Regions from separate parts of the Stenotrophomonas sp. 3(2025) genome, predicted to be linked through region 2. Evidence: riboswitches for the same ligand, from Rfam matches in the RefSeq annotation. Region 2 holds a riboswitch; the other holds the start of a gene.
The links. Region 2 has a riboswitch for glycine ahead of gcvP (aminomethyl-transferring glycine dehydrogenase). Riboswitches for the same ligand answer to the same signal wherever they lie in the genome.

Region 1: linked by a shared signal. The riboswitch ahead of ACUXVE_RS11125 (trimeric intracellular cation channel family protein) and the one ahead of gcvP (aminomethyl-transferring glycine dehydrogenase) in region 2 are both predicted to bind glycine.

The regions. Positions count from the first base shown of each region.
Region 1 covers NZ_JBQOIF010000012.1:55,999-67,839, forward strand. Annotated here, with positions in the region: gene ACUXVE_RS11085 (hypothetical protein) at 1-730, opposite strand, end outside; gene ACUXVE_RS11090 (primosomal protein N') at 1,145-3,334, shown strand; gene ACUXVE_RS11095 (glutathione S-transferase family protein) at 3,403-4,023, opposite strand; gene ACUXVE_RS11100 (hypothetical protein) at 4,102-4,293, shown strand; gene ACUXVE_RS11105 (NYN domain-containing protein) at 4,351-5,145, opposite strand; gene ACUXVE_RS11110 (NAD(P)/FAD-dependent oxidoreductase) at 5,267-6,547, shown strand; gene ACUXVE_RS11115 (nuclear transport factor 2 family protein) at 6,615-7,040, opposite strand; gene ACUXVE_RS11120 (GIY-YIG nuclease family protein) at 7,113-7,370, opposite strand; glycine riboswitch at 7,411-7,500, shown strand; glycine riboswitch at 7,514-7,617, shown strand; gene ACUXVE_RS11125 (trimeric intracellular cation channel family protein) at 7,702-8,319, shown strand; gene ACUXVE_RS11130 (3-deoxy-7-phosphoheptulonate synthase) at 8,491-9,564, opposite strand; gene ACUXVE_RS11135 (hypothetical protein) at 9,817-10,077, opposite strand; gene ACUXVE_RS11140 (DUF6616 family protein) at 10,162-10,500, opposite strand; gene ACUXVE_RS11145 (DNA alkylation repair protein) at 10,577-11,314, opposite strand; gene ACUXVE_RS11150 (MarR family winged helix-turn-helix transcriptional regulator) at 11,311-11,811, opposite strand.
Region 2 covers NZ_JBQOIF010000013.1:95,739-107,579, forward strand. Annotated here, with positions in the region: gene ACUXVE_RS11810 (amino acid permease) at 1-140, shown strand, start outside; gene ACUXVE_RS11815 (VOC family protein) at 243-653, shown strand; gene gcvP (aminomethyl-transferring glycine dehydrogenase) at 754-3,621, opposite strand; glycine riboswitch at 3,683-3,785, opposite strand; gene ACUXVE_RS11825 (multidrug effflux MFS transporter) at 4,085-5,311, shown strand; gene ACUXVE_RS11830 (siderophore-interacting protein) at 5,453-6,349, shown strand; gene ACUXVE_RS11835 (hypothetical protein) at 6,427-6,819, shown strand; gene ACUXVE_RS11840 (M2 family metallopeptidase) at 6,940-8,904, opposite strand; gene ACUXVE_RS11845 (phosphoethanolamine transferase) at 9,442-11,091, opposite strand; gene ACUXVE_RS11850 (phosphatase PAP2 family protein) at 11,088-11,840, opposite strand.

The sequences.
Region 1 (11,841 bases), on a different contig from region 2:
CATCGGCAGTCAGCGCACGGCCCTGCCAATGGCGCCAGCCCAACGCAGCCAGCAGCAGCACCGCCACGGTGATCAACAGGATCACCGGGCCACGCCAGCGCGGCTTGGCATTGGCGCGGCGACGCTTGCCGCTTGCAGATGCGCGTTCGTCGCGCAGCGGTGCACGCCAGCTGGACGCAGGCGCCTGATTGTTGGCCGCTGGCGCGGACGGCTGCTGCAGCTGCTGTAGGCGCTTGGCCGGCAGGTCGCGGACACGCAGCTGCACCTGTTCGGCCAGAGCGCGCCATGCAGCGGCGTCGGGCTGGCCATCGGCATCGCGTGGGCAGGCCGTGGCCAACAGGCGCTGATAGCCTTCTTCGTCGACATCCAGAACGCGGGTGGCGATGCTCTCGTCCAGGCTGCCCCCCACCCGCAGCAGCAGGGCCAGCCGCGGCAAGGGTGCCATCTCACCCAGCGCGGCCAATGACGGTGGCCACTGACCGCTGGCCGGCTCGCGCAGCGCCTGGCGCTGGCCCAGCAGGGTCCAGAAGCGGCTGGGCCACTGCGCCATCGGCAGGTCGCTGGCGACCGCGGCGAAGGCGCGCATCACCGCCACCAGCGTCTGTTCGGCACGGGCGGGGTCACCGCACTGCAGTTCGGCCACGACCAGGGCACGGCGTTCGACGCCACGCAGAAATGCCGACAGCGCGCCGGCCGCGGTCGAGGAAACAGGGGCGGGCACAGCCGTCATCGGTCACTCCAAAGGTCTGGCGGCATGATAGCGGCAGCCCATCGCTGCCCGGCAGGACTTGCGATTGCAGACGCTTTCTGCTGCAGGTTGTGCACAGCACCAAGCGGCAACCGGGCGATTCCTGCGGGAATGGCTGAATTCATCCTGTTTCAGCAATGTTTCACACTTAAGTTGTTGATTTATATTGAATTTAAAGTGTGGCTATTTTTTGACCAACCGAAGCGTGAGGCCGTCGCCATCGGCCTCATACGGCGGCATGAGCCGCTAACGCACAGACTTATCCACAGAAGATGTGGATAAGACTGAATCTCCAATAGACACCGATATTTAGGTGACATTTATGATTCGCCGGAGGGCATGGCAGTCGCATCTGCCACTGCCATGCGCCCTCGCATGGGCCGTTACACTGGCCCGATGCTCGCCCCTGAATCCGGCCCTGTCCCGACCCTGCAGGTCGCCCTGCCCGTGCCCCTGCCGCGCCTGTTCGACTACCTGCCACCGCAGGGCGAAGGCCCGACGGTAGCGGTCGGCTGCCGGCTGAAGGTTCCGTTCGGCAACCGCGAACTGATCGGCGTGGTGGCAGGGCATGGGCAGGTAGAGGACAGCCAGGGCCTGCGCCAGGCACTGGCCTGGTGTGACACCACACCGCTGCTGCAGGGCGAGTTGTGGCAGAGCCTGCAGTGGCTGGCCCGCTATACCCACGCCCCCTTGGGCGACGTACTGAGCACCGCCCTGCCCGGCCCGCTGCGGCATGGCGAACCGCTGCCCGACACCCATCACTGGGGCTGGCAGCTGACAGCCGAAGGCCACGCACAGCGCGAGAAGCTGCGCGCCGGCAGCCGACCGCGGCAATTGGCCGAGCTGCTGGCCGAAGCGGTGGTGGACGAAGATGTCCTGTCCGCACGCATGCAGGACTGGCGGGTGGCCGCACGCAGCCTGGGCAAGCGCGACCTGGCCGAGCGCATCGCCCTGAGCGTGGCGCCGCAGCACGCCCAGCCCCTGCCCGGCCCCACCCTCAATGCGGAGCAGGCCGAAGCGGTGGCCGCAATCACCGCCGCCGAGAGCTTCCAGGCATTCCTGCTGGACGGGGTGACCGGCAGCGGCAAGACCGAGGTCTACCTGCAGGCCATCATCCATTGCCTGGCGCAGGGCAGGCAGGCCCTGGTGCTGGTGCCCGAGATCGGCCTGACCCCGCAGACCCTGGCCCGCTTCCGCGGCCGTCTCGGCATCGCCGTGCATGCGTTGCACTCAGGGCTGACCGACAACGAACGCGCGCGGGTCTGGGCTGCGGCCTCGCGCGGCGAAGCACGGGTGATCGTGGGCACGCGTTCGGCGGTGTTCATTCCGCTGCCGCAGCCCGGCCTGCTGATCGTGGACGAAGAGCACGACGGCAGCTACAAGCAGCAGGACGGCATCCGCTACCACGCACGTGATTTCGCGCTGGTGCGGGCCAAGGCGCAGGGCATTCCTGTGCTGCTGGGCAGCGCCACGCCGTCATTGGAAACCCTGCACAACGCCTATGCCGGCCGCTATGCGCACCTGCGCCTGAAGCAGCGCGCCGGTGATGCCCGGCCGCCGCGCGTGCGCATCCTCGACGTCCGCAAGCGTCCGCTGCGCGATGGCCTTTCCGCCGACGTACTGGCCGGCATCGGCGAACACCTGCAGCGTGGCCAGCAGGTGCTGGTGTTCAAGAACCGACGCGGCTATGCGCCGGTGCTGCTGTGCCACGACTGCGGCTGGACCGCACCCTGCAACCGCTGCGATGCACCGATGACCGTGCATGGCGGTGGCCGTCGCCTGCAATGCCATCACTGCGGTGCGCGGCAGCCGGCACCACTGGCCTGCCCCGCCTGTGGCAGCCTGGCCCTGCAGCCACAGGGCATCGGCACCGAGCGGCTGGAAGAACACCTGGTCAGTGCCTTCGCCGATTTCACGGTGGTGCGCATCGACCGTGGCACCACCGCCCGCCGCGATGCGCTGGAGCAGCAGCTGGCCAAGCTCGGCAACGCGCCCGGCATCCTGGTCGGCACGCAGATCCTGGCCAAGGGCCACGACCTGCCCAAGCTGACGCTGGTGGTGGTGGTGGGCATCGACGAAGGGCTGTTCTCGGCCGATTTCCGCGCCAGCGAAAAACTGGCGCAGCAGCTGATCCAGGTAGCCGGCCGCGCCGGTCGCGCGCGCGATCCGGGTGAAGTGTGGCTGCAGACCCATCATCCGGGCCATCCGCTGCTGGAGACGCTGGTCAACGGTGGCTACCACCCGTTCGCGCAGGCCGAACTCAACCAGCGCCAGGCAGCCGGGTTCCCGCCCTTCGCGCACCTGGCATTGATGCGTGCCGAAGCACAACAGGTCGAGCATGCCAACGCGTTCCTGCTCGCTGCGCGGAAACTGCTGGGTGAACAGGACATGGTGGAGGCCTACGGGCCGATGCCGGCGCCAATGCCACGCCGTGCCGGTTATCAGCGCACGCAGCTGCTGCTGTCGGCAGCACAGCGGCCGCCGCTGCACGGGGTACTGGCACAGCTGGTGCCGCAGTTGTACGCGCTGCCGGAGGCACGCAAGGTGCGCTGGTCGCTGGATGTGGATCCGACGGATCTGTACTGAGGGCAATGCGCTGGGGTCGGATCCCTTTCCGCAGAAAAGGGTTCGGACCCCGAACGTCGCCCCTGCGCTTACGTCATCGGTGACATCACGCCGCGCTGGTACGCCGGGCGTTCGCGCAGACGTGCATACCACTCGGCCAGGTGCGGCAGGTCCGGGCGCTGGATCGGCAGTTCGAACCAGGCGTAGATCAACGAGCCCAGCGCGATGTCACCCATGGCGAACGTCTCGCCCGACAGCCACGGCTGCCTGGCCAGAGTTGCGTTGGGCAGCGCCAGGAAATCACCGGCGCGCACGATCGCTGCATTGATGCGCGCCTCATCGCGGTCGGCCGGTGCGGTGCGCATGATGCCCCAGATCAGTTCGGAGTACAGCGGCGCCATCCGCGAGGTGCTCCAGTCCATCCACTTTTCGGCCTGGGCGCGCTCCATCGGATCTTCGGCATACAGCGTGCCCAGCGAATAGCGCGCACTGAGGTAGCGCACGATGGTGTTCGACTCCCACAGCGGCAGGCCGTGGTCTTCGATCACCGGCACCAGGCCGTTCGGGTTCATCGCCACGTACTCCGGCGACTGCGTGCCACCGTGGCTGCCACCCACTTCGATGGACTCGTACGGCAGGCCGATTTCCTCGGCGCACCACAGCACCTTGCGGACGTTGCTGGAATTGCGGCGGCCCCAGATCTTCAACATGCGGGTTTCCTTGTGTGCAGCAGTGCGCCGCGATGGCGCGGAGCCGCTACGATACGCCCATCCACAGGGAGAGACGACATGACCGCATGGGATGCAGTGAACTACACGCTTCTGGCAGCAGGACTGGTGATGCTGGTGCTCGGGTACCGGCGCTCGAACCGCAACATGCTGCTGTGCGCCGGCGTGCTGCTGCTGGCCTTCAATGGCGTTGAAGAATTCGCCAACGGATTTGCGGAAGGCTATGCCGGCTCCAGCGCACGTACGCTGTAGCCACACCATGTCTTCTGCAGTGCTGCGCGACCGGCACACGCTGGGCAACGCCCGGCGCTACCGGTTCTTCTTCGGCAGCGCGCGTACGTAGGAGGACTTACCGTCCTTCTTCAGTTCGAACAAACCGATCGCCGCCAGCAGATCGCTGAGTTTGCCGTAACCGTAGTTGCGCGGATCGAACGAGGCCTGGTTGCCGATCTGGCTGCCGACCGGACCCAGGTGTGACCAGCCATCCTCGCCTTCTGCCGAGGACACCGCACGGCGCAGCATCTTCACCAGACGCGTGTCGCTGCGCATTTCCGCCCCGCTCTTGCGTGGGCGCGCATCATCGCTGGTGGCCTGCTCGCTGGGCGCCTGTCCGTTCGATGATTGTTCGTTCGCTGCCTGCTCCACATCCTGCACGCTGGCGTGGGTCTGGCCCAACGCTTCGAGGTAGGTGAACTTCGAGCACGCGTTGACGAAGGGTTCGGGCGTTTTCTTTTCGCCGAAGCCATACACCTTCACGCCATCGGTCAGCAGGCGCATCACCATCGGAGTGAAGTCGGCATCGCTGGACACGATTGCGAAGCCATCCAGGTTGCGCGCATACAGCAGATCCATCGCGTCGATCACCATCGCCATGTCCGACGCGTTCTTGCCCTTGCTGTAGGCGAACTGCTGGATCGGGCGGATCGCATACTCGTGCAGCACCGCCTCCCAGCCCTTCAGTCGTGGGCTCTTCCAGTTGCCGTAGGCACGGCGGACGTTGGCCACACCGTAGCGCGCGACCTCGGCCAGGACTTCGTCGATCTTCGAGGCCGGTGCATTGTCGGCGTCGATCAACAGGGCGATGCGCTTTTCCGGTTCGCTCATGAACTCCTCACGGGCAGTTGCCTGAACCCGAGTATCGCCGATCCCGATGCACGCTGACGTGACAAGGAGCGGCCGTGCGAAGATGCCAGGCACTTCCCCCATGCCCCCCTGGAGTGAGTCGATGAGTCGTGATCGCGTCCCCCACCTGGTCGTAGTCGGCGGCGGTTTCGCCGGCCTGTGGGCCACCCGTGCGCTGGCCCGCGAACGCATACGCATCACCCTGGTCGACCGTCGCAACCACCACCTGTTCCAGCCGCTGCTTTACCAGGTGGCCACCGCCGGGCTGTCCGCTCCGGATATCGCCGCACCGCTGCGCCACATCCTCGGCCACCAGCGCAACGTGGAGGTGCGGCTGGGTGAAGTGGTGGCCATCGACAAGCAGGCCCGCCAGATACGCATGGCCGATGGCAGCACGCTGGACTACGACAGCCTGCTGCTGGCCACCGGTGCCACCCACGCCTACTTCGGTCACGACGAATGGGCCGACGATGCACCCGGCCTGAAGACGCTCGACGATGCCATCGCCCTGCGGCGCAAACTGCTGCTGGCGTTCGAACGCGCCGAAGCCGAACCGGACCCGGAAAAGAAGGCGGCATGGCTGAGCTTTGCCGTGGTGGGCGGTGGGCCGACCGGCGTCGAGCTGGCCGGCACCCTCGCGGAAATCGCCCGGCATACGCTGCGCAATGAATTCCGCCACATCGATCCGGCCAGCGCCAAGGTACGGCTGGTCGAGGCCGGTCCGCGCGTGTTGTCCACCTTCCCCGAAGTGCTTTCGCTGAAGGCACGCCGGCAGCTGGAAAAACTGGGCGTGGAAGTGATGACCGGCACGCCGGTGAGCCACATTGATGGACAGGGCTTCAAGCTGGGCGACCAGTTCGTGCCCGCGCGTACCGTGGTCTGGGCCGCCGGCGTGGCCGCCTCACCGTTGGCGCGCACCCTGGACGTGCCGCTGGACCGCGCCGGTCGCGTGCAGGTGCAGCCCGACCTGACCCTGCCTGGTCATCCGGAACTGTTCGTGGCCGGCGACCTTGCTGCGCTGAACCAGGCCAACGGCAAACCGGTACCGGGCGTTGCGCCTGCCGCCAAGCAGATGGGCAAGTACGTGGCGGACGTGATCCGCGCGCGCCTGCATGGCAAGGCAGCACCCGGGCCGTTCAAGTACGCCGACTTCGGCAACCTGGCCACCATCGGCCGCATGGCCGCGATCGTGCACCTGGGCAAGTTGCAGCTGTCCGGCGTGCTGGCCTGGTGGTTCTGGCTGGCCGCGCACGTGTTCTTCCTGATCGGGTTCCGCAACCGCGTCGTGGTGCTGTTGAACTGGGCGGTGGCGTACTGGAGCTACCAGCGCAGCGCGCGGATCATCTTCGGCGATGACCGCGAAGACCGGCGGCCGAAGCGGTAGGGTCCACACCATGCGTGGATGAATTTCTGTGCAGGTTGCATGGAGCGCAGCCACGCAGGGCGTGGCTCTACTTCGGCTTCGGGTACCACAGCGCGTTGACGATGACCCAGCGCTGCTCGAAGCGGCCCATGTGGAAGTAGTCGACGAACCACGGGGTTTCCAGCCGCACCGATGCGACGTTGCCGGTCACGTCCAACACCGTGCAGCGGCGATCCCATTGATCCTTCGGGGTCTTCAACGCGCCCTGCTTGGTCAACGCAACCAGCTCTTCCTTCGACATCCGGCGCAGGCCCAGGCGCTCGTCCGGTGTATCACCGAGCACCGCACGTTTGGCCAGGTCCGGATGCAGGGAACGGGCGACGCGCTGCGGGTCGGCCTCCAGCTGGCCATCCACGTAGTCGTGGCAGGTGGCTTCGATGGCTGCGATCGTGGCGGCGTCGGCGACAGGGCTTGTCGCCGCAGCGACAGCGAACAACAGGGCAAGCGTGGACATCCGGGTCTCCAGCGCTGAGGGCTGGGCGATCATGGCATGGCCGGATGCGCCCGATCTACGCATGCCGTGGATCTACTGCAACAGCCAGGCCAGCTTGCGTTCGCGCGGCTGCCGCTTGAGCTCCCATTCGGCACGTGAGGCCGCTGCCCGGTCTGGGTACTCACGCACCGCCAGGACCCGCAGTGGCGGCCGCGACCGGGTGTAGCGGGCCCCCTTGCCGGCCTGGTGGGCAGCAAAGCGGGCCGGCACGTCGGTGCTGATGCCGGCGTAATAGCTGCCGTCGCGGCATTCGAGCAGGTACAGGAACCACGGGCGGGAAGGCGAAACCATGGCCGGATTATGCCGTGCTGCACTGCAGCGGATATACTGCCGCCCGAATGCAGGAGAGAGGCGCCGCGCTGGCGCCCGCCGAAGGCGCAGGCTCCCATGATCGCTCAGGCCGGTGGGCTGGAATCCCACCAACCATGCATTCGACTCGCCGAGCTGGAGAGAGGTCACCGGGCACGCCCGGGACGATCCGCCGAAGGGGCACGCGGCTCACGCCGCTGAACTCTCAGGCAAAAGGACAGCGGGAGCGGCACCGGTCATCGTCATCCCGTCATTGCGCAGGCAGTGGCGGTATGTGCGCATGGCCGGCCCCACCGCGCCCGGAGCCTGTCCCATGCTGCTGTCCATCATCTACCTGATCGCCATTTCCGCCGAAGCCATGACCGGTGCCCTGTCTGCCGGCCGCCGCCGCATGGACCTGTTCGGCGTGGTCATGATCGCCTGTGTCACCGCCCTCGGCGGCGGCTCGCTGCGCGACATCCTGCTTGGCCACTATCCGCTGGGCTGGGTGAAACACCCCGAGTACCTCGGCTTCACCGTGTGCGCGGCGCTGATCGCCACCTGGGTGGCGCGCTGGATGCACCACTTCCGCCGTACCTTCCTGGTGCTCGATGGCCTGGGCCTGATCGCCTTCACCCTGATCGGCTGCTCGATCGCGCGCGAGGCCGGCCATGCACTGCCGATCGTGCTGATCGCCGGCATGCTCACCGGCGCGTTCGGCGGCGTGCTGCGCGACATCCTCTGCAACGAGGTGCCGTTGATCTTCCAGAAGGAGCTGTACGCGATCATCTCGCTGCTGACCGGTGCGGTGTATCTGCTGTTGCTGCACTGGGGCGTGGCCGATGCCACGGCGATCCTGTGCTGCCTGGGCGGTGGTTTCGCCGTGCGTCTGCTGGCCATCCACTACCGCTGGGAAATGCCGAAGTTCGTGTACCACGACGAAGTGCATTGAGCGCTGACGTTCGCCGGGTTTCACACCACCCCGGCGATGTACCTGGCGCTGGCAAGAGTGCGCAGCGCCAGGCGCATCGCCGGTGCAGACGGGCCGGTCTCCAACTCCGACCGGCCCTGATCGCGGCCGCACCCCCGCAGGCGCTGGCCGCCATCCACACACGTGCCGCACTCAAGCGGCTTCGGACACCTTCACCTCACGGCGGGCGCGCACGGCAGCGGCAAGCCGCTCCAGCACCTGCACGGTGGTGTCCCAATCAATGCAGCCATCGGTGATGCTCTGGCCGTAGACCAGCGGCTGGCCCTCCACCAGTTCCTGGCGACCGCCGACCAGGTGGCTTTCGACCATCACACCGACGATGCGCTGCTCGCCGTCTTCCAGCTGGGTGGCGATGTCTTCGATCACCTTCGGCTGGTTTTCGTGGTTCTTCAGGCTGTTGGCGTGGCTGGCATCGATCATCAGGCGCGTCGGCAGCTTGGCCTTGGCCAGCGCCTGGCAGGCATCGGCCACGCTGGCCGCATCGTAGTTCGGCTGCTTGCCACCACGCAGGATCACATGGCAGTCGGGGTTGCCGGTGGTGGAGACGATGGCGGTGCCGCCCTGCTTGGTGACCGACAGGAAGTGATGCGGATTGGAGGCCGCGCCCACGGCATCGGCGGCGATCTTGACGTTGCCGTCGGTGCCGTTCTTGAAGCCGACCGGGCACGACAGCCCCGACGCAAGTTCACGATGCACCTGGCTTTCGGTGGTGCGTGCGCCGATCGCGCCCCATGCCACCAGGTCGGCGATGTACTGCGGCGAGATCACGTCGAGGAACTCGACGCCAGCCGGCAGGCCCAGCTTGTTGATGTCGCGCAGCAGGCCACGGGCGATGCGCAGGCCCTTGTCGATCTTGAAGCTGCCGTCCAGGTCCGGATCGTTGATCAGGCCCTTCCAGCCCACCGTGGTGCGCGGCTTCTCGAAGTACACGCGCATGACGATTTCCAGCTCGCCGGCCAGCGCATCGCGCATCGGCTTCAGGCGCTGTGCGTACTCGATGGCGGCTTTCGGGTCGTGGATCGAGCACGGCCCGACCACCACCGCCAGGCGGTCGTCGCGGCCGTGCAGGATCTGGTGCAGGGCGGCGCGCGAAGCGCTGACGGTGTCGGAGGCTTCGTCATCGCAGGGCAGCATCGCCAGCAGCTGGGCAGGCGGTGTCAGCGGTTCGATGGTGCGGATACGCAGGTCGTCGGTGTGCGGGGGCATGGTGAGGGGTCTCTACGGAAGGTGGGGGTCCGCAGCGTGGCGACATGAAAAAAGCCGCCAGGTTCGCTGGCGGCTTTCGGGAATGCGTCTGAAGCTTTCTTCAGGGTGAGCGCAATCCTTCCTCCGCCGGGGGCTTCGGAAAGTAATACCAATAAAAGCTGGCGTGGGTTGCGTTCATGGGATCTATTGATAACACAGGGTTTTGGCGGGTGCCAACTGTTTCATCCGCAACTGCGGGCGCGGTTCAGCGGACTATCGGCTACCATGCACTTCCACATCCAGCAGCAGCGTCTCGTGGATGTCGACCCAACGCTCGACCACCCGGTCCAGTTCCTGCCTGGCCTCATCAAGCTGTTCGGGGTTGAGCATGGACCTGGCCGTATACAGATCGGACACCAGCTGCCGCAGGGTGGCTTCCTGGATGGCCACCACCGGCCCTTCCAGGCCGGGTACCTGCAGCGCTGGACTGCTGCCCAGCGCTCCGTACAACGTCACCTGGATCTTGCTCTGCATGCTCGACTTCCCTGCGGGTGGACACGGCCGAGCGCCATCTTTACCCGGAATGGATGACACGCGCATGTGCCACCGCAGGCCGCATTACAGCGCTGCAAGATCCGCAAGGTGCTGGGCCATCGCATCCACCGCGCCCACGGCATTGGTGGTGGCGAAGTAGTCATGCCAGCCAGTAGCACTGATGGCGGCCACCAGGGCATCGGCATCTGCACGGCTGCCGCACCTCCAGACCGCGTAGTACTGCTCGGTGCTGGCATATGACACGTCGCTGGCCACGCGGCCCATCGCCAACGGTGCGATGCGTGCGGGATCCAATTGCTGCATGCCGGCGCCGATGCGGGTGAAGAAGGCGTTCCGCTGTTCCGCGCACAGCGCTTTCCAGGCCGGCGTCGCCGCGTACAGCTCGATGAGGAGGTGGGACATGTGGTCTTCCTTGAGGGTCGTGGGATTGCCGGCCAGCGGCCGGCACTACCGGGAAACGCGCGTGAACGGTACGGCGCTACAGCGAGCGCAGCGCGCGCTTGCGGATGTACCTATTGGCTGAGCTGTCGTGCGTTGACTGCCACCGCGTGCACACATCGCGCACCCATCCGGGCTGGCTCTTGCCGGCGTCGTTCAGCCAGTTGCCGACCGAGTCCTGCACGTAGCGCTCGGGATCGTCAGCGAGCGCCTCCAGCAGGGGCAACGCGTGCTCGGGTTGCTGCTTGAACAACACAACGTGCGTGGCCCATACACCGCGGGGGCGAAGCGCCTCACAGGCAAAGCGGCGCAGACGGGGCGAGCGCTGCTGCGTCCAGGGGTGCAGCAGGGCAAGCGCTTCCAGCGGCTCGGCGACGATATCGCTACGCAGGGCCAACCATGCCCATTCCCGCACACCGAAGTGCGGATCATCTGCCAGCGGACGCATCGCCTGCAGCTTGTCGGCCAATGCCGTCCGCACGTCGCCGCCGATCAGATAACAGGCCCATCCGCGCACGGTGTCGGAGGGATGCGCCTGCCAGCAGTGCACGTCACCCTGCCCCGCCTCGCGCAGCACCGCTGCGGCCAATGCCATGCGCTGGGTGATTCCCTTGCCTGCAGCGGCGCGCATGCGCTGCGTGGATGCCTGGGGCAAGGTCGGTGCCACCGCCTGCAGCAGTGCGGCGAAGTCCACTGCGAGGCACTCGGCCAGGTGCGTGCTGGATACGCTGCCCGCATTGAGTGCCTGCAGGCGTGCCGTGCCGATGGTGCCGCTCATGTGCCTGTTTCCTGGCCTGCGTCGGTGTGTCGCCAGACTTTTTCCAGCAGCAGCGACAACTGCACCTGTTCACCGGAATCAAGGCCGTTGAACAGTCCACCGATCCATTGGGTGTGCTGGTCGAACAGATCGTCAGCCAGGCGCTTGCCGCGCGCGGTCAGCACGATCTGCAGACGGCGGCCGTCCTCGGCGTCACTGCGCCGCTGCAGCAGGCCGTCACGCTGCAGACCATCAAGCAGTCCGCTGATGGTGGCGCGGGTGACGCCGGCACGCTCGGCCAACGTATGCGGTGGCAAGGTGCCACCAGCGCCGTGCAGGAGGAACAGCACCACGAAACGGCCTTCGCTGAGGCCGTGCGGCGCCAACCGTGCGGCGCAGTCGCGGTCGATGGCGGTGGACAGCGAAAGCAGCTGGAAGCACAGGCGAAGCTGGGCCAGCTGGGGATCGCCGCGACGGCCAGCCTCTTGAATGAGAGCCGTGTGTTTTGCTTCAAGCATCCATCATATCCATTATGATTAGGCGCCTTA
Region 2 (11,841 bases):
GTGCGCTGGCGATCCTGGCGCTGATCTTCGGCCTGCTGCTGAGTGAAGCGCATACGCGCCTGCAGTTCCTGTCGATGGTGGCACTGACAGCGACCATCGCGGCCAGCAGCGCCATCGCCCGGCGCATGCGCGAGGCGTGATGGGGCCGCCGGGCATGGCCCGGCGCTACCACGGGGGCTGCACATCCGCCGTGCCATCCTGATCGGGTGGGCCATCACCGGCCCGACGATCGGGAGCACCGCATGCTGCGCAGCCGTCCCTTCCTGATGTTCACCGGCCAGGCCGAAGCGGCGCTGGCCCTGTATGCCGAAGCCTTCGCCGAATTCCGCCTGCTGGCCCTGCAGCGCCACCCGGACGGAGCGGTTGCGGGCGTGCCCGGGCAGGTTCGCCAGGCCATTTTCCTGCTCGGCGGCACCCACTACCTGTGCTTTGACAGCCTGGATGTGCACGACTTCACCTTCACGCCCTCGATGTCGCTGTTCGTCGAGTGTTCCGGCGCCGAATCATTCGAGCGTGCCGCGCGCGTGCTGGGTGACGGCGGGCACTGGCTGATGCCGGTGGGCGAGCAGGATTTCAGCAGCCGCTACGGCTGGGTGCAGGACCGCTTCGGCGTGTCGTGGCAGTTGAGCCTGGGACAGATGCCCGACCCATGATGCGTTCTGCCGCTGTGCTCGCCGGGCATGGCCCGGCGCTACCGGAAAACAAGAACGGCCCGCTTGCGCGGGCCGTTCTCATTTCCGATGCCGCGATGGCTTACGCCTCGACTTCGTCATCCTTGTAGGCATCGACCGGGATGCAGGCACACATCACGTTCTTGTCGCCGTACACGTTGTCGACGCGGGCCACCGGCGGCCAGTACTTCTGCAGCTTCAGGCTCGGCAGCGGGAAGGCGGCCAGCTCGCGCGGGTAGGCGTGGGTCCACTCGCTGGCGGTCACGGCCGTGGCCGTGTGTGGAGCATTCTTCAGCGGGTTGTCCTCGCGGTCCAGGCGGCCGTCTTCGATCGCGGTGATCTCTTCGCGGATCTGGATCATCGCGTCGATGAAGCGGTCCAGCTCGTGCAGCGATTCGCTTTCGGTCGGTTCGACCATCAGCGTGCCGGCCACCGGGAAGCTCAGGGTCGGGGCATGGAAGCCGAAGTCGATCAGGCGCTTGGCCACGTCTTCGGCACCGATGCCGCTGGCCTTCTCCAGCGGACGCACGTCCAGGATGCACTCGTGCGCGACCAGGCCGTTGCGACCGGTGTACAGGGTCTTGAAGTGCGGGGCCAGGCGCTTGGCGATGTAGTTGGCGTTGAGCTGGGCGACCTGGGTGGCCTTGCGCAGGCCCTCGGTGCCCATCATCGCGATGTACATCCAGCTGATCGGCAGGATCGAGGCGCTGCCGAAGCTGGCGGCGCTGACCATGCCGACCGGACCGTTGTCACCCAGCTTGCCCGGCAGGAACGGGGCAAGGTGCGACTTGACCGCACACGGGCCAACGCCCGGGCCGCCGCCGCCGTGCGGGATGCAGAAGGTCTTGTGCAGGTTCAGGTGCGAAACGTCCGAACCCCACTTGCCCGGCTTGGCCACGCCGACCAGGGCGTTCATGTTGGCGCCGTCGGTGTACACCTGGCCGCCATGCTTGTGGATGATCTCGCAGATCTCCACCACCTCTTCCTCGAACACGCCGTGCGTGGACGGGTAGGTCATCATGATCGCGGCCAGGCGGTCGCTGTACTTCTCGGCGTTGAGGCGGATGTCTTCAACGTCGACGTTGCCGTTGGCATCGGTCTTGGTGACCACGACCTTCATGCCGCACATCTGCGCCGAGGCCGGGTTGGTGCCATGCGCCGAATCCGGGATCAGGCAGATGTCACGGTGATCTTCGCCACGCGAGCGGTGGTAGGCGCGGATCGCCAGCAGGCCGGCGTATTCGCCCTGCGCACCGGAGTTCGGCTGCAGGCTGACGGCGTCGTAGCCGGTGCACTCGACCAGCATCGCTTCCAGCGAATCGATCAGTTCCTTGTAGCCCAGCGCCTGCTCGGCCGGCACCAGCGGGTGGATCTGCGAGAACTCCGGCCAGGTCACCGGGATCATTTCGGCGGTGGCGTTGAGCTTCATGGTGCACGAGCCCAGCGGGATCATCGTGCGGTCCATCGCCAGGTCCTTGTCGGCCAGCGAACGCAGGTAGCGCAGCAGTTCGTGCTCGCTGTGGTGGGTGTTGAACACCGGGTGGGTCAGGAACGCGGATTGGCGCAGCAGACCGGCCGGCAGCGCATCGGCGGTGCTGGCATCGAGCGCGTCCACATCAACGGTGGCACCGAACAGCGCGCCTACGGCGACGATGTCGGCGCGGGTGGCGGTCTCGTCCAGGCTGATGCCGACCGAACTGCTGTCGATCGCACGCAGGTTGTAGCCGGCGGCACGGGCCTTGGCATGGATCGCGTCGGCGTCGACACCGGTGACGTGCAGCGTGTCGAAGAAGTCGGCACCGACCTGCACACCGGCAGTGCGCAGCGCGCTGGCCAGGATGGCGGCCAGGCGATGGGTGCGGCGGGCGATGCGGGTCAGGCCTTCCGGGCCGTGGTAGACGGCATACATCGAGGCCATCACCGCCAGCAGCACCTGTGCGGTGCAGATGTTGGAGGTGGCCTTCTCGCGGCGGATGTGCTGTTCGCGGGTCTGCAGGGTCAGGCGGTAGGCCGGGTTGCCCTGTGCGTCGATCGAGACGCCGATCAGGCGGCCCGGCATCGAACGCTTGTAGGCGTCACGGCAGGCCATGAACGCCGCATGCGGGCCACCGAAGCCGAACGGCACGCCGAAACGCTGGCTGTTGCCGACCACGATGTCCGCACCCCATTCGCCCGGGGCGGCCAGCAGGGTCAGTGCCAGCAGGTCGGTGGCCACGGCCACCAGGCCGCCGCGCGCGTGCACGGCATCGACCAGCGCCTTGTAGTCGCCCACCTGGCCGAAGGTGTCCGGGTACTGCAGCAGCAGGCCGAAGGCTTCTGCTTCCAGCGCTTCGGCCGGGGTGCCCACGCGCAGCACGATGCCCATGGGCTCGGCGCGGGTGCGCAGCAGTTCCAGCGTCTGCGGGTGCACGGCGTCGTGCACGAAGAAGGTGTCCGACTTCGACTTGGCCGAGCGCTTGGCCAGGGTCATCGCTTCAGCGGCGGCCGTGGCTTCGTCCAGCAGCGAGGCGTTGGCGATTTCCATGCCGGTCAGGTCGGCACACAGGGTCTGGAAGTTGATCAGCGCTTCCATGCGGCCCTGCGAGATTTCCGCCTGGTACGGGGTGTAGGCGGTGTACCAGGCCGGGTTTTCCAGGATGTTGCGCAGGATCACGTTCGGCGTGTGGGTACCGTAGTAGCCCTGGCCGATGAAGCTGCGCAGCACGGTGTTCTTGTCGGCGATCGCGCGGATCTTCGCCAGCGCCTGCACTTCGGTGATCGACTCCGGCAGCGCCAGCGGTGCCGGCGACTTGATCTTGGCCGGCACGATGGCATCGGTCATCGCATCCAGCGAGGCGTGGCCGATGACGCCGAGCATCTGCGCGATCTCGGCATCGTTGGGGCCGATGTGGCGCTCGACGAACGCCGAATGGTGCTCGAGCTCACGCAGGGAAGGGGTGTTCTGGGACATGGCGAAGGATCCGTCAGGAAAGGGCACACGCACGGGCACAAGCCGCCGGTCGGCGGTCTGCGGGCGCCCCTCTGTCCTTTTGCCTGAGAGTTTAAAAGCGCGGAAAACCGCAGCTTCGTGCCCCTTCGGCGCCGGATCGAACCGGTCTCTCCAGAGTTCTGTTACGGGTGGTATCGGGCCTGAGCGATTACGGGCGTTGCGCCTTCGGCAGCGGTGACCTGCTTCTCCCACCGTGTTGCCCGCCGATTATAGCTCGTTGCCGGCGCCTGACGGTGGCCCGGGCTGGCCTCACGGGGCTGAATGGCCGATGGCCCGGGCGTGCGTTCTGTGCATCCTTGCATGGCATCGCGCGCATTCCCCACCTATGATGGTGGGATTCTCGTATTCATCTGGCGCCGTCCCTGCTGCAGGGGATCGGCGCCCGCCGTGCGTGTCATGCATGGCCCTGCCGGACGCTTGCCCGATGACCGCCGCCGTTGCTCCTTCCACCCGCCGCATGGCCCTGTTGCTCGCTGGCCTGGCCATGTTCGGTCCGTTCTCGATCGACACCATCTTTCCCGCGTTTCCGCAGCTGGCCCAGCGCCTGGCGGTGGACGAAGTGGCGGTGCAGCAGACCATCAGCGTCTACCTGCTGTTCTACGGCCTGATGAGCCTGGCCCATGGCCCGCTGTCCGATGCGTGGGGACGCAAGCGGGTGATCCTCGGCGGTCTGGTGATCTTCGTCGGCGCCTCGGTGGGCTGTGCGTTGTCTACCGACCTGACCACGCTGCTGGCGTTCCGCGCACTGCAGGGCCTGTCCGCCGGCGTGGGCATGATCGTTGGCCGCGCGGTGATCCGCGATCTGTACCACGGCCACGACGCGCAGCGGCTGATGAGCCAGGTGTCGATGCTGTTCGGTATCGCCCCGGCCATCGCGCCGATCATCGGTGGCTGGATCCTGCTCAGCGGTGCCGGCTGGCCGCTGATCTTCTGGTTCCTGGTGGTGTTCGCGCTGGTGCTGCTGGCGGCCACCGCGCGCTTCCTGCCGGAAACCCATCCGGTGCAGGCGCGGATCGCCCTGTCGCCACGCACGTTGCTGCGCGATTACGTGCGCATCGGCTTCAACCCGCGGTTCCTGCGCCTGGCCCTGGCCGGCAGCATCGGGTTCGGCGGCATCTTCCTGTACATCTCCTCGGCGCCGGCCATCGTGATGCAGCACCTGCATCTGGGTGAAGGTGGCTTTGCGTGGTTGTTCATTCCCACCATTGGCGGCATGACCACCGGTTCGTTCCTGTCCGGGCGCATGGCCGGGCACAGCACACCGACCCGACAGGTCGCGCTCGGTTTCAGCCTGTGTGCGGTCTCTGCCGTGCTGAACATCGGCTACGTCACCCTGGCGCCGCAGTTCGCGCTGCCGTGGGCGGTGATGCCGATCTTCCTTGGCGGCATGGGCATGGCGCTGATCTTCCCGATCCTGGCGCTGGCGGTGCTGGACATGTATCCGCTGCAGCGCGGCCTGGCGTCGTCGCTGCAGGCGTTCGTGCAGCTGATGATCAGCACCGTGGTGGCCGGCGTGGTATCGCCGCTGCTGCACAACAACCCGCTGCACCTGGCACTGGGACAGGCGGGCTTCTTCGCGGCCGGCTTCGTGTTCTGGTACTGGGAGCACCAGCGCGAGCGCGCATCAGAGGCAGCCAGCACGGCGCATTGAGCGTCGTGCAGGGGTAGGGCGCGTCATCACGCGCGGATCCGTTGCGGCGCTGCGGCCAGGGATTAGGCTGGGGTTTCCAGCGAGCCGGTTCGTGGGTGCACGACAGCCAGCCATTCCGATGTCGTCGCATGAGGTACCCGCATGGCTGCGCAGCAGACCTACCGCCTGTTCGAGGTGGCGCTGAAGGAGCGCCGCGTTCTTTCTCCTTCCCTGGACCGCATGGTGTTCACCGGCGCCGACGTGGCGCACATGAAGACCGAAGGCCCGGACCAGCGTATCAAGGTGTTTTTCCCTTTGCCCGGCCAGGACGCGCCGGACGTGCCCAGCGGCGAAGACTGGTATGACCGTTACCGGGCACTGCCCGATGAGGCGCGGCCGCCGATGCGCACCTTTACTCTCCGCCAGCTGCGTGCCGGCGAGTGCGAGGTCGACGTCGACTTCGTGCTGCATGGCCAGACCGGACCGGCCTCGCGCTGGGCCACGCATGCACGGCCGGGCGACCGCGTGGTGCTGCTGGCCCCCGATGCCGACTGTGCGGACAGCAGCGAGGGCTGGGAATGGAAGCCGCCAGCCGGGGTAGGCCAGGTGCTGCTGGTGGCCGATGAGACCGCGTTGCCGGCGGTGGCCGGCATCCTCGAGGAACTGGCCGGGCTGGCCGATCCGCCGCGCACGCTGGCCCTGCTGGAGATCGCCCAGGCCGGTGATGCGGTGCCATTGAAGGCCCCGGCTACGGCCGAACTGGTGTGGTTGCCACGCGGGGAGCAGGCCCATGGGCAGCGGTTGCTGCAGGCGGTGCAGGCGCGGCTGGCGGCGGCCGCGACCGTCGCCGGGGCTGCCGAGCTGGACGACATCGACGTTGATGCGCAGATCCTGTGGGAGCAAGCGGACGCCAGCGCGGACGGCGCGCTGTATGCCTGGGTAGCGGGCGAGGCCGGCGCGGTGATGGCGATCCGCCGGCATCTGCTGAAAGACTGCGGCCTGGATCGCCGCGCGATCACCTTCATGGGGTACTGGCGCCAGGGGCGGGTACTGGACTGAGCCGCTACCGCATCGGCGTGAACCGGCATGCAGGGGGTGTGGGTTATCCTTGCGCCCCCGCAATGCAAGCCCCACTGATGTCGACCTCTTCCAAATCCCGCCGCGACCAGCGCCGTCGCCAGGAACAGCAGGCTGCCAACAAGGCCGCCGCCACTGCCTCGCCCGTCGAGCCGCACGCCGAGCTGCGCGACACGCAGCGCACGCTGCTGGCCGGCATCGTCCGCCGCGACGGCGAATGGGTGCTGGGCATGGATGGCCGCATCGCCGGCCAGAGCGAAAGTGCGGCCCAGGTGCTGGCGCTGATCATGCAGGCCGGTGAGCTGCACGAACGGCAGGGCACGCCCGTGCGCTTGATTTACTCGGATGCGCTGCGCGATGCGGCGCAGGCCGAAGCCAACGAGAAGGGGCAGACCTTCGAGGAATTCAAGGCCGCACTGGCTGCGCAGCTGGCGGCGAAGAAGAGCAACTGATCCTCATTGCGGTAGCGCCGGGCCATGCCTGGTGGCTTTTCATTACGCCGCTGCGCTCGCCGGGCACGGCCCGGCGCTACCGAAAGGGAAAGGGCGGATCCTCGCGGATCCGCCCTTTTTTCATTTCGCTGCCGGTGCCGCGCTGGCCTGCCAACCGCACATCTGGCCTTCGTTCTGCTGCTTCAACCAGGCATTGACCGGGCTGAAGTACTCGATCATCGGGCCGGCATCGAGCTTGTCCGAGCCGGTCAGTTCCTTCAGCGTGGCCTGCCACGGCTGGCTGGCACCCTTGCTCAGCATCGCCCAGTATTTCTGGCCGGCTTCCTTGTTGCCGTAGAAGGTGCACTCGTGCAGCGGGCCCTTGAAGCCGGCGGCATCGCACAGGCCCTTGTAGAACTGGAACTGCAGGATGCGCGCCAGGAAGTAGCGGGTATATGGGGTGTTGCCCGGCACGTGGTACTTGGCACCCGGGTCGAAGAATTCCTCGCCACGGGCGCTGGCCGGGGCCACGCCCTGGTACTTGGCCTTCAGGTCCCACCATGCCTTGTTGTAGTTGTCCGGGGTGATCGAACCATCGAACACGCCCCAGCGCCAGCGGTCGATCATCAGGCCGAACGGCAGGAACGACACCCCCGACAGCGCCATGCGCATCTGGTTGTTGATGACCGCTTCGCGGCTCTCGGTCGGCGCGTCGACCAGCCCGATCGAGCTGAGGTACTTCGGCGTCATCGCCAGCACGATGGTGTCGCCGATCGCTTCATGGAAGCCATCGTTGGCGCCGCCCTGGAACAGCGGCGGCAGCGGGTTGTAGGCCAGGTCGTAATAGATGTGGCCCAGCTCGTGGTAGATGGTGGTGAAGTTCTCTTCGTTGGGCTTGATGCACATCTTGGTGCGCACATCGCCTTCCATGTTCATGTCCCACGCACTGGCGTGGCAGACCACGTCGCGGTCATCGGGCTTGATGAACTGGGTCTTGTCCCAGTACGACTGCGGCAACGACGGCATGCCCAGCGAGACGTAGAAATCCTGTGCACGCTCGGTCATCTGCTTGGCGGTGCGCAGTTCGGCCTCGCGTTGCGCCTTGTACTGCGCGGCTACGTTCGCATCCTTGCCGGCCTTGGCCAGCGCCGCGCTCAGGTTGGTCTGGTACTGCTTTTCCAGCGCTGCAGTGATGTCCAGGCTGCCGGCGCCCGGGTACGGTTCCAGCTGGTCCCACAGGTTGGACCAGTCCTGCTGCCACATGTTGCCCATCAGGTGCGCGGCGATCAGGCCGTTGCCCACCTCGGCCTTGTCCTTGCCGTAGGTCTTGTCCAGCTTGCCGCGCGCGTAGCAGTGCAGCTGCTCGTACATCGGCTTGACCTGCTCCCACAGGCGATCGGTTTCCGGGCCGATCTGCTCCGGCGGCATGTCATAGCCACTGCGCCACATCTGCCCGGCATCGGTGAAGCCCATGCCCTTGGCACCTTCATTCACCAGGCCGACGAACTTCTGGTAATCACCGCGCATGCTCCTGGTGGTGCTGTGCCAGCCCTGCCAGGCATCGAGCTGCTGGTCATAGTCGCGGCTGCGCGCCAGCACCTGCTCCAGTTCGCCCAGCTGGCGGCAGGAGTTGGGATCGTTGGCGTCGGTGCAGTACTTGCCTGCGCCGTAGCTGCCTTCCATGCGGGTGGCGATCTGGGTCAGCTCGGCCAGCTTGGCCGGGTCGCGCGGCGCCGGCATCGACGACATCAGCTTCAGCAGATGGATCGCGCGCTTGCTGTCTTCGCTCATCGGCTTGCCATCGAACTTGCCGGCCTGCTCGATCCAGCTGTTGAGCTGGGTCAGCGAACGCTCGTTGGCCTTGGCCGCGATGCGCTCTGAATCGCTGTTGATGTAGGTGGAGGACAGCCACTGCGCCGAGGTCATCTCCGGGTAGGCCGCCTTGAATTCGGCATTGATGCGGGCCACGAACTGGTCAGCGGTTTCGCCGGCCGGTGCGCTGCTGCTGGCGGTCTCGGCGCCTGGGGTGGGTTCCTTCTTGCAGGCGGCCAGGGCCAGCGTGGCGGCGGCGATTGCCGAGGCCAGCAGGAGATGACGGTGTTTCACGGGCGGTCCTTGGGTGGTGAACGACCGCCGAAGGCTAGTGGGCAGGCGTTGCCACCGCAAGTGGCGGAAGTCGGCCGGGCGGCGCCCGGGGACCGCGACATCGCATGCGCGCTGTCGCTCCCACGCTTCGCTGCGCGAAACGTGGGCCCCACTTACCCGCTCCCAGACCCCCGCCGCTTCGCGGCCGCCCCCTGACTCAGGGGGCTTTGCCCCAGACGCAATTCGGTGATGGCAGTAGATCCACGCCATGCGTGGATGAGACCTGTCAGAAATCGAGACTCAAATTCGGATCCGACCCCGTGCCGACCAACGGTCGGCACCCACCAACAGCAGCGGAAATCTGTCGAAGGCGGGGTGGGTCCGGTGGCGGGAGTGTCCGCGGCATGGATGCCGCGGCCAAGCCCCCATGGACGGGTTTACGGCGTCTCCCGCCACCGGACCCACCCCGCCATCCCTCAGGAAACCCGCTTCTGCGTCTGCTTCGGCTGTTGCTGTTGCTTGCAGCAGGTGCACGGCTGCAAGCCCTGCCGAACAACTCTAACTCTCGCAGTTGGCGAACAGGTCGCGATCGCGCTCGTACAGCGAGGTCTTCACCTGCATCAGCCCCAGCACCGACGGGAACAGGTTGTCGTGGTCGGTGTAGCTGGCCGAGCGCTTGCGCACGCACTGCAGGTCCAGTCCACGGCTGCTGGCGAAGCCCGGCGAGAACCACATCGTCATCGGCACCCGGGTCTGCTCGGCCGGTGCGATCGCGTACGGCACACCGTGCAGGTACAGGCCCTTTTCGCCCAGCGATTCACCGTGGTCGGACAGGTAGATCATCGCCGTGTCGTAGTCCTGCAGGCCCTGCAGCGTGCCGATGGTCTTGCTCAGGAAATGATCGGTGTACAGCACGGCGTTGTCGTAACTGTTGGTGATCTCTTCGCGCGAGCAGCGACCAATGTCCTGGGTGTCACAGGTCGGGGTGAAGCGGCGGAAGGCGGGCGGGTAGCGCTCGAAATAGGCCGGGCCATGGTTGCCCAGCTGGTGCAGCACCACCACCCGATCACCCGGGCGCGCACGCACCTGCGTCGCCAGGTCCTGCAGCAGGATCTCGTCCATGCAACGGCCATCGGCACACAGCCCCGGCGTGGTCGCGTCCGACAGCGACTGGAAGTCCAGGCCCTCGCATACGCCCTTGCAGCCGGACTGGTTGTCGCGCCACAGCGGCGCGATGCCCGCGCGGTTCAGTACATGCAGCAACGACTGGTGCGCACGGATCTTCTTCTCGTCGTACTCGTGGCGTCCCCAAGGCGAGAACAGGCAGGGCAGCGAAACCTCGGTGCTGGTACCGCAGGAGTGCATGTCCGGGAAATTGACCACCGCCGCCTGGGCCAGCTCCGGCGTGGTATTTCGGCCACCATTCAGGCCCCAGTTCTGCGCACGCACCGTTTCGCCCATCACGATCACCAGCAGGCGTGGCTTGCTGGTCGCTGCGCGCGGGGTCGCCTTGGCATCGGTACCGATCGGCAGCTTCGGCGCGCGCTGCACCGGGTTGTCGCCGCGCAGCGCACGTGGCAGCCCCAGCAGCACATTGGCCGGCGTGGCCAGGTAGCGCACTTCGCGCTGGTTGCGCATCAGCGCCGACACATCCTGGAAGGACACCAGCGCGCCGCCGAGTGCGGTGGCCGCAGCGACCAGCAGGAAGCCGATGCGCCATAGCAGGCTGCGGCCCCAGCTGCGGCGGCGCAGGTCAACGCGCCACAGCACCACCATCGGCAACACAGCCAGCAGCAGGACCGGCCACAGCAGCGACACCGTCATCAGCTCGCGGCTTTCCTTGGGGTCGGTAGCCAGCACGTTGCGCAGCATGTCCGCATCCAGATAGATGTGGTAACGGCTCATGTAGTGCGCGGCAAACGCGGTGACCAGCAGCAGCACGCTGACCACCACCTTGGCATTCCAGCGCCACACCAGGATGCCCAGCAGCACACCGTGCGCGCCCAGCAGCAGCAACAGCAGCGAGAGTGCATAGCGCAGGCTGCCCGGATGGCTGGCCATGGCGCTGTGCCAGAACAGGCCATTGCCGGCCACAGCGAAGAACAGGCTGGTCAGCACGATCAGTGCTTCGGTGGACAGCTGCGGCCGCCATGCGCGGATGCTGGCCAGCGTGGGTAGACGGAAGGAGCGTTGGACCGTTGCGTTCATGCAATCGCCTCCTGGCGGGTCGAGCGATCCAACTGGTGGCGGACCATCAGGTACAGGCCCAGCGACAGCAGCCAACATATCAAGGCGGTGGCAACGTCATGCGAAAGGAAGTGGGCGCCGCGCAGCTGCTGGCCGATGCCGAACACCAGGCCGCTGCCGAGGCCGATCCACAGCCCGGCCCAACGCCAGGCCGGGCGCCACAGCAGCGCGAAGAAGTACAGGCACATCCACGCGTATCCCGCACTTGCGTGGCCGGCGGGGAAACAGGCGCGGGCGGCCATGCCGGCCGGGCGGCTGCTGAAAAGGCCGACGAACGGGTCGTGTCCGCCATAGCGCAGCAGATCCCATGGGCAGTCCATCGGCACCAGCGACTTCAGCAGCGAGATCAGCCCGGTGCCGAGTGCCACGGCCACCACCACGTACAACAGCGCCCACCGCAGCGGGCGATCACGGCCGCGGCGCCAGTGGTGGAAGCACAGCAGCATCGCCACCAGTGCTGCAGCGGTGCTCAGCCACTTGCCGGCCTTGTGCACCACCGAACGCGTCAGCCACGCATCCTGCAGCGCCCAGCGCCCGCCTTCCAGCCGGAACAGGTGGTCGGCCAGCCACTGGTCGCCCCCCAGGCCCATCAACACGGTGAACACCGCAACGCCGATAGCAGAGGGCAGCCAAAGATGGGTAACGGCAAAACGCGACGCGAGCAGCGAGGGCGCAAAGGAGACTGCCGAGACAAGAGGGCGAGCGGGCATG